Regions from separate parts of the Neobacillus solisequens genome, predicted to be linked through region 2. Evidence: a T-box and tRNA genes for the amino acid it is inferred to sense, from the RefSeq annotation. Region 2 holds a T-box; the other holds one or more tRNA genes.
The links. The T-box of region 2 lies ahead of tyrS (tyrosine--tRNA ligase). A T-box ahead of a tRNA ligase gene usually reads a tRNA of that ligase, here a tRNA-Tyr.

Region 1: it has a tRNA-Tyr gene. The T-box ahead of tyrS (tyrosine--tRNA ligase) is inferred to sense a tRNA for this amino acid. The anticodon was not compared.

The regions. Positions count from the first base shown of each region.
Region 1 is NZ_JBKFGJ010000003.1:45-3,429, forward strand. It holds partial or broken rRNA gene ACI3K6_RS04170 (23S ribosomal RNA) at 1-179, shown strand, start outside; rRNA gene rrf (5S ribosomal RNA) at 307-422, shown strand; tRNA gene ACI3K6_RS04180 (tRNA-Asn) at 442-516, shown strand; tRNA gene ACI3K6_RS04185 (tRNA-Ser) at 527-617, shown strand; tRNA gene ACI3K6_RS04190 (tRNA-Glu) at 636-710, shown strand; tRNA gene ACI3K6_RS04195 (tRNA-Val) at 715-790, shown strand; tRNA gene ACI3K6_RS04200 (tRNA-Met) at 813-886, shown strand; tRNA gene ACI3K6_RS04205 (tRNA-Asp) at 890-966, shown strand; tRNA gene ACI3K6_RS04210 (tRNA-Phe) at 974-1,049, shown strand; tRNA gene ACI3K6_RS04215 (tRNA-Thr) at 1,075-1,150, shown strand; tRNA gene ACI3K6_RS04220 (tRNA-Tyr) at 1,176-1,260, shown strand; tRNA gene ACI3K6_RS04225 (tRNA-Trp) at 1,266-1,339, shown strand; tRNA gene ACI3K6_RS04230 (tRNA-His) at 1,351-1,426, shown strand; tRNA gene ACI3K6_RS04235 (tRNA-Gln) at 1,466-1,540, shown strand; tRNA gene ACI3K6_RS04240 (tRNA-Gly) at 1,545-1,619, shown strand; tRNA gene ACI3K6_RS04245 (tRNA-Cys) at 1,630-1,704, shown strand; tRNA gene ACI3K6_RS04250 (tRNA-Leu) at 1,713-1,793, shown strand; gene ACI3K6_RS04255 (hypothetical protein) at 1,855-2,211, shown strand; gene ACI3K6_RS04260 (hypothetical protein) at 2,475-2,687, shown strand; gene ACI3K6_RS04265 (hypothetical protein) at 2,698-2,826, opposite strand; gene ACI3K6_RS04270 (bifunctional 2',3'-cyclic-nucleotide 2'-phosphodiesterase/3'-nucleotidase) at 3,072-3,385, shown strand, end outside.
Region 2 is NZ_JBKFGJ010000007.1:6,948-10,332, reverse strand. It holds gene nhaC (Na+/H+ antiporter NhaC) at 1-406, shown strand, start outside; gene tyrS (tyrosine--tRNA ligase) at 488-1,753, opposite strand; T-box leader at 1,808-2,024, opposite strand; T-box leader at 2,207-2,423, opposite strand; gene ACI3K6_RS09125 (IclR family transcriptional regulator) at 2,592-3,356, opposite strand.

The DNA.
Region 1 (3,385 bases), on a different contig from region 2:
GCTATGTGCGGACGGGATAAGTGCTGAAAGCATCTAAGCATGAAGCCCCCCTCAAGATGAGATTTCCCATAGCGTCAAGCTAGTAAGATCCCTGAAAGATGATCAGGTTGATAGGTCAGAGGTGGAAGCGTGGTGACACGTGGAGCTGACTGATACTAATCGATCGAGGACTTAACCAAGTCAATGCGATCTTGTTTTTACTGAATTTCTTCTGCATTATCTAGTTTTGAGAGAATGAAATTTTTTAAAATTTCCTCTTGAAAAATTTAAAAAAGACATTATAATAAAATAGTGTCAATTAACTGGTCTGGTAGTTAAGGCGAGAAGGTCACACCCGTTCCCATACCGAACACGGAAGTTAAGCTTCTCAGCGCCGATGGTAGTTGGGGTCTTGCCCCTGTGAGAGTAGGACGCTGCCAGGCTGGTATATAATTTAATTATTCCGCAGTAGCTCAGTGGTAGAGCTATCGGCTGTTAACCGATCGGTCGTAGGTTCGAGTCCTACCTGCGGAGCCATTTACATCATGGAGAGCTGTCCGAGTGGCCGAAGGAGCACGATTGGAAATCGTGTATACGTTAACCGCGTATCAAGGGTTCAAATCCCTTGCTCTCCGCCATCAGATAAAATCTCAACTGGCCCCTTGGTCAAGCGGTTAAGACACCGCCCTTTCACGGCGGTAACACGGGTTCGAATCCCGTAGGGGTCACCATTATGGAGGATTAGCTCAGCTGGGAGAGCATCTGCCTTACAAGCAGAGGGTCGGCGGTTCGATCCCGTCATCCTCCACCATAAAAGTTTTACTTTCTATTATCGCGGGGTGGAGCAGTCCGGTAGCTCGTCGGGCTCATAACCCGAAGGTCGCAGGTTCAAATCCTGCCCCCGCAATTCGGTCTGGTAGTTCAGTTGGTTAGAATGCCTGCCTGTCACGCAGGAGGTCGCGGGTTCGAGTCCCGTCCAGACCGCCATTTTTGTGGCTCAGTAGCTCAGTCGGTAGAGCAAAGGACTGAAAATCCTTGTGTCGGCGGTTCGATTCCGTCCTGAGCCACCATTTGTTTGCTTTAAGATCTGATTAAGCCGGCGTAGCTCAATCGGTAGAGCAACTGAATCGTAATCAGTAGGTTGGGGGTTCAAGTCCTCTCACCGGCACCATTTACTGATTCGTGTATATAATAATGGAGGGGTAGCGAAGTGGCTAAACGCGGCGGACTGTAAATCCGCTCCCTCAGGGTTCGGCGGTTCGAATCCGTCCCCCTCCACCATTTTTAGGGGTATAGTTTAAAGGTAGAACGAAGGTCTCCAAAACCTTTGGTGTGGGTTCAATTCCTACTACCCCTGCCATATTTATTATGGCGGTTGTGGCGAAGTGGTTAACGCATCGGATTGTGGTTCCGACATTCGTGGGTTCGATTCCCATCAGCCGCCCCATAATTTTTACTTGAATATTGGAGATTTGTATATTATCATTGGGCTATAGCCAAGCGGTAAGGCAACGGACTTTGACTCCGTCATTCGTTGGTTCGAATCCAGCTAGCCCAGCCATTTTGCGGAAGTAGTTCAGTGGTAGAACACCACCTTGCCAAGGTGGGGGTCGCGGGTTCGAATCCCGTCTTCCGCTCCATATTAAATTCGGCGGCATAGCCAAGTGGTAAGGCCAAGGTCTGCAAAACCTTTATCCACCGGTTCGAATCCGGTTGCCGCCTCCATATGATTTGCCGGTGTGGCGGAATTGGCAGACGCGCACGACTCAAAATCGTGTTCCTCTGGAGTGCCGGTTCGACCCCGGCCACCGGTATCATTTTCAACTAAAACCCGCTCTTTTCTGCGGTATAACAAGGATTGTGAGTTTAGTCTTAATGACTGAACACGCAATCCTTTTTATTTTGGTCGTGTCTTATAATCATGTACGTAAAAATATTGTGCTACCTCCTTTATTAGCTTTAAAGAAGCGTAGAGAAATGGCAAAAAGAAGAACCATTATTGAGGAGCTACACGAGGAAGAACAAACATTGTTAGTTAGTGGCGGTGAGGACTTTCAGACCAGCCTAGATTTGTTTTTAAAAGACATGACAATGAAAACCCTGACCTACCATACAAAACGTTGGGATAAGGAAAATCTGACGGTTATTAAACGTGCTTTAGAGAATCTAAAATATTCTACTGCTCCGCTTCATACTACAGAGAAATTGTTTAAAGACGTCATCAGTTATTGAATGGAGCAATTAGGCAATAATCCAACCACGATAAACCACTGTATTAGGACCATGAAACAGTTCTACTCATTCTTACATTAGGAAACAGTCATATCTATTAACCCCGCTTGTTCTCTCCAAAAACAGAAGGAGAAGAAAGAGCAAATAAAACCTTTTACAGATGATGAAGAAAGAGAACTTTTAAGCCAACCTAATAAAAAGAAATTTGTGGACTTTAGGGATTACACTATTATGCCAGTCTTACTTGATACTGGAGTAAGGCTTTGCGAACTCGTAAACATGAAATAACTGATATTTCGCTTGAAAGCGGAAAAATTCTTGTATTAGGAAAAGGAAACAAGGAAGGGGATGGTATCAGAGCGGCCCTTATCGCCTTTACGTTCAACTACTCCAAAAAAAGATCGGTGAAAGGCTGCTTGTTGTTCAAGGAAACTTCCTCAGTCCTTTTATCCGATTTGGTTCGGTCAAACGGCTGATGCATGGTCACTACTGCATTGGATAGGAATTTATATACAGAATTTGAATAGATACAATTCCAACTAAGAGTACTAATAAAATGATCCCAACCACACAGGGCCATTTTTTCTCCTTTTTGCCAAATTTTTCAGCTCTCACTTCTTCATACCTCCTTTTTTATCTCGTCTTATAATAGAATACAGAATTTTCACATCTATTATATAGAAATTTGAATATTTTGCCGAATTATAGTAGATAACTACCAAATATTAGTTAGAATGCCTTTTCAAACCCTAATCTTTCAATTTTAACTAAAAAAGTTTTGAAAAACTCTATGAATCTTGTCGAAATATTAGTAGAATAGTTCTGCAAAGCCAATTTATTTGTCGAAAGGCGGGAAAATGGTGAAAAGAAAAATTAAAAGAAGCATGACAAAACGCATGCTTAATACTTCTTTGGCCACAGTGTTAGCGTTTACAACGATTCCGTTGAATATGTTCCCAGGAACAGCTAAGGCTGAAGTAACAGGAACTGCAGAAAGTACAGTTAAGATGCGTTTCCTGGAAACAACTGATTTACATGACAATGTCATGGACTATGACTACTATCAGGACAAAGCTACTACTGATTATGGTCTAGACAGAACAGCTGTCCTAATCAAACAAGCAAGAGAAGAAAAGATTAATAGTACGGATGCAAGCAGTCCTACTTATCAACA
Region 2 (3,385 bases):
ATTAAAAGTAATTGACACACTCATAACAAGTATAAGTACTGTAGTTGATACAAAAGGGAAATTAATCCTAACAACAACTTTAAGCTGCATCGGTGTAAATATTATGGTAGGTGAACAATATTTATCGATGATTTTACCAGGCAGGGCCTTTAAATCTCAATACGATGCTATTCATGTGCAGCCAAAAGAGCTTTCCAGTGTTTTGGCAAATGCAGGTGCAGCAATCAATCCACTTATTCCTTGGGGAGTCAGTGGTGTATTTATAAAAGGGACCTTGGGTGTATCTACGATAAATTACTTACCATTTACTATCTCTTGTATTGTTGCTTTTCTTATTAATATTATTCTTGGTTTTATGAAGTTAAAGAAGAAAGACAACTATGACTTAATGGAAAAGGCATCATAATCGTTTATAACAGATTTAAATTGGGCACCAGAAATTTCTGGTGCCTTTTTATTAGGTTGAAATCCCGGGTTAAAGTTTGTTTTAATCAACTAATTTTACTAAACTGTTGTACTTTTTACCTTTGCGAACGATAATAAATTTTCCTCCAATAGCATTATTAATTGATATAATTGCATTGGTATCATTCATCCGATCGCCATTTATCGAAATAGCACCGTTACTAATATCTTCGCGGGCTTGACGTTTGGATGGCTCAAGGCCTATATCTACAAGCCAATCGATAATATTTTTTGGTTCTTTTGATGCACGGAATGTAGGCATGTTCTTAAAACCGATCTCAATTTCATCTGCTGTCAATGATTTAATATCTCCGCTGAATAAGGCATCTGAAATTTTGATAACTTGGTCTAATAAATCCATTCCATGAACAAATTTTGTGACTTCGAATGCCAGCACTTTTTGCGCCCAGCGTTTATGTGGTTCCGTTTTTACCTTTATTTCTAGTCCATCAATTTCCTCTTTCGTCAAGAACGTAAATAGTTTTAAAAGCTTAATAACGTCCTTATCATCCGTATTCAACCAAAATTGGTAGAATTCAAATGGAGTTGTTTTTTCCGCATCCAGCCAAACGGCTCCGCCAGCTGTTTTACCAAATTTTGTACCATCTGCTTTCAATAGTAATGGGATGGTTGAACCGAATGCTTTTGCATCCCAACCTTCTTTTTTGTGGATGAAATCAATTCCAGCTGTAATATTTCCCCATTGATCGCTTCCGCCTATTTGGAGCTGTACATCCTCTTCTTTGAAAAGATGATGGAAATCTAATGATTGAAGTATTTGGTATGAAAACTCTGTAAAAGATATACCTCCATCTAAACGGCTGGAAACAACATCCTTGGCTAACATATTATTAATACTAAAATGTTTACCGTAATCACGTAAAAAATCAATGATATTGATTTTATGAGTCCAATCATAGTTATTTACGAATTGCACTGGATTATCACTGCCGTCGGAATCCAATAATTTTTTCAATTGTTTTGTTAACTTATCAACATTATGTTGTACCATTTCTAATGTTTGTAATTGACGTTCTGTTTTACGTCCACTTGGATCTCCAATTGTTCCTGTAGCCCCTCCAATTAAAATAACAGGATGATGGCCGCATAATTGGAATCGTTTCATCATAATGAAAGGTATTAAATGTCCAATATGCATGCTATCTCCAGTTGGATCTATGCCACAGTAGAGCTTTATCGATTTCTCTTCTACCAGCTTGCGTATACCTTCAGGATCAGTTTGTTGATTAATTGCGCCACGCCATTCTAATTCGTCAATAATATTCATGTTTACTCACTCCTTTTTGTAATATAAAAAAACGTCCCTATGTCTAATAATAGACACAGGGACGATTAGTTAACCGTGTTACCACCCTAATTGTATTAATAGGAAAACTATTAATACCGCTCATTACAATAGTATCGGATTGTTCATCCGCTTAGCATTACCTAAGAGACTCGAGAGTGTAATTCGCAAATTTGTTTGTGCTAAGTTCCATCAACCCTTAGCTTTCTAAAAACAGGGACAAATTGCTACTTCGTTCCTTCATTGTCATAAAATATTAAATTGTACATTATTATATTGATATAGATATGATTTTTCAATCAACAGTTTGAAAATTCTTGGAATCTTTTCCATAAAGAACATGAAAAGAATGACCAAAGATGCAATATTCGTCAAAAATATTCATGTTTACTCACTCCTTTTGTAAAAAAAAACGTCCCCATGTCTAATAATAGACACAGGGACGATTAGTTAACCGTGTTACCACCCTAATTGTATTAATAGGAAAACTATTAATACCGCTCATTACAATAGTATCGGATTGTTCATCCGCTTAGAATTACCTAAGAAACTCGAGAATGTAATTCGCAAATTGTTTGTGCTAAGTTTCATCAACCCTTAGCTTTCTAAAAAACAGGGACAAATTGCTACTTCTTTCCTTCATCGTTTATTAAATATTAAATTTAGTTTTATTATATTGGAATAAATATAGTTTGTCAATCAATAGAAAGAAAAATTTTTATGAAATAATATTTTGGACATCTCTTATAAAGACACGAAAATAATGATCAAAGAGGCAATTTCATTTTCAATTCTTATATTGTTTGTAAAGCCACAATCATTACGGTTGGGTATATCCAGCACGCTCAGATAACCTCTTAGCTAAGTCCAAAATTTCTTGAATTGCCTTATCTTTTTTTTCATTCCAGCTATTTTCTAGCATTGTACAACATACTCCACAAATCAGCGAATTTTTATGGTTGTATACAGGTGCTGAAATACTATAACATCCTTGTAAATATTCTTCAGCATCAATAGTATAGCCAGACCACCTAGCCGACTCTAATTGGTTCCAAAGCTCACCTACTGTTTTTATTGTATTAGGTGTAAACTGTTCTAGCTCTTGGTCATTATAAAGGTCTATCAGCTCATAATAACTATATTTAATTAATTGGATTTTTCCGAAGGATGTTGCATGTGCTGGAAACTGCATACCAACATCGGTGGCTATTCGTACAATTGATTTCTTTTCTTGTGCTGCTAAACATAATACATTAGTGCCGTTTAGAACTCCCAATAGAATATTTTCATCTAACTTTTCAAGTGTTTTTTCTGCTTCCATATTAAATGATTCTAATAAGCTAAAATTACGAGAATAAGCTGTAATATATGCTCCCAAGGTGGGTCCCAATTTATATGTGTTTCCTTTTTCTTTGGTAACCCATCCTAAAAATTCAAGTGTATTTAATATTGAGAAAATTGAACTTTTATTAATATTCAAGGATTTTGAAATATCTATCAATCTGAATTTTCCTGGTTCTTTAGCAATTAAATTCAATACTAGATTTGCCCGTTCGAGCGAACGCACCCAATATTTGTCATCCACAGTACCACTCCCGATATTATATCTATCAT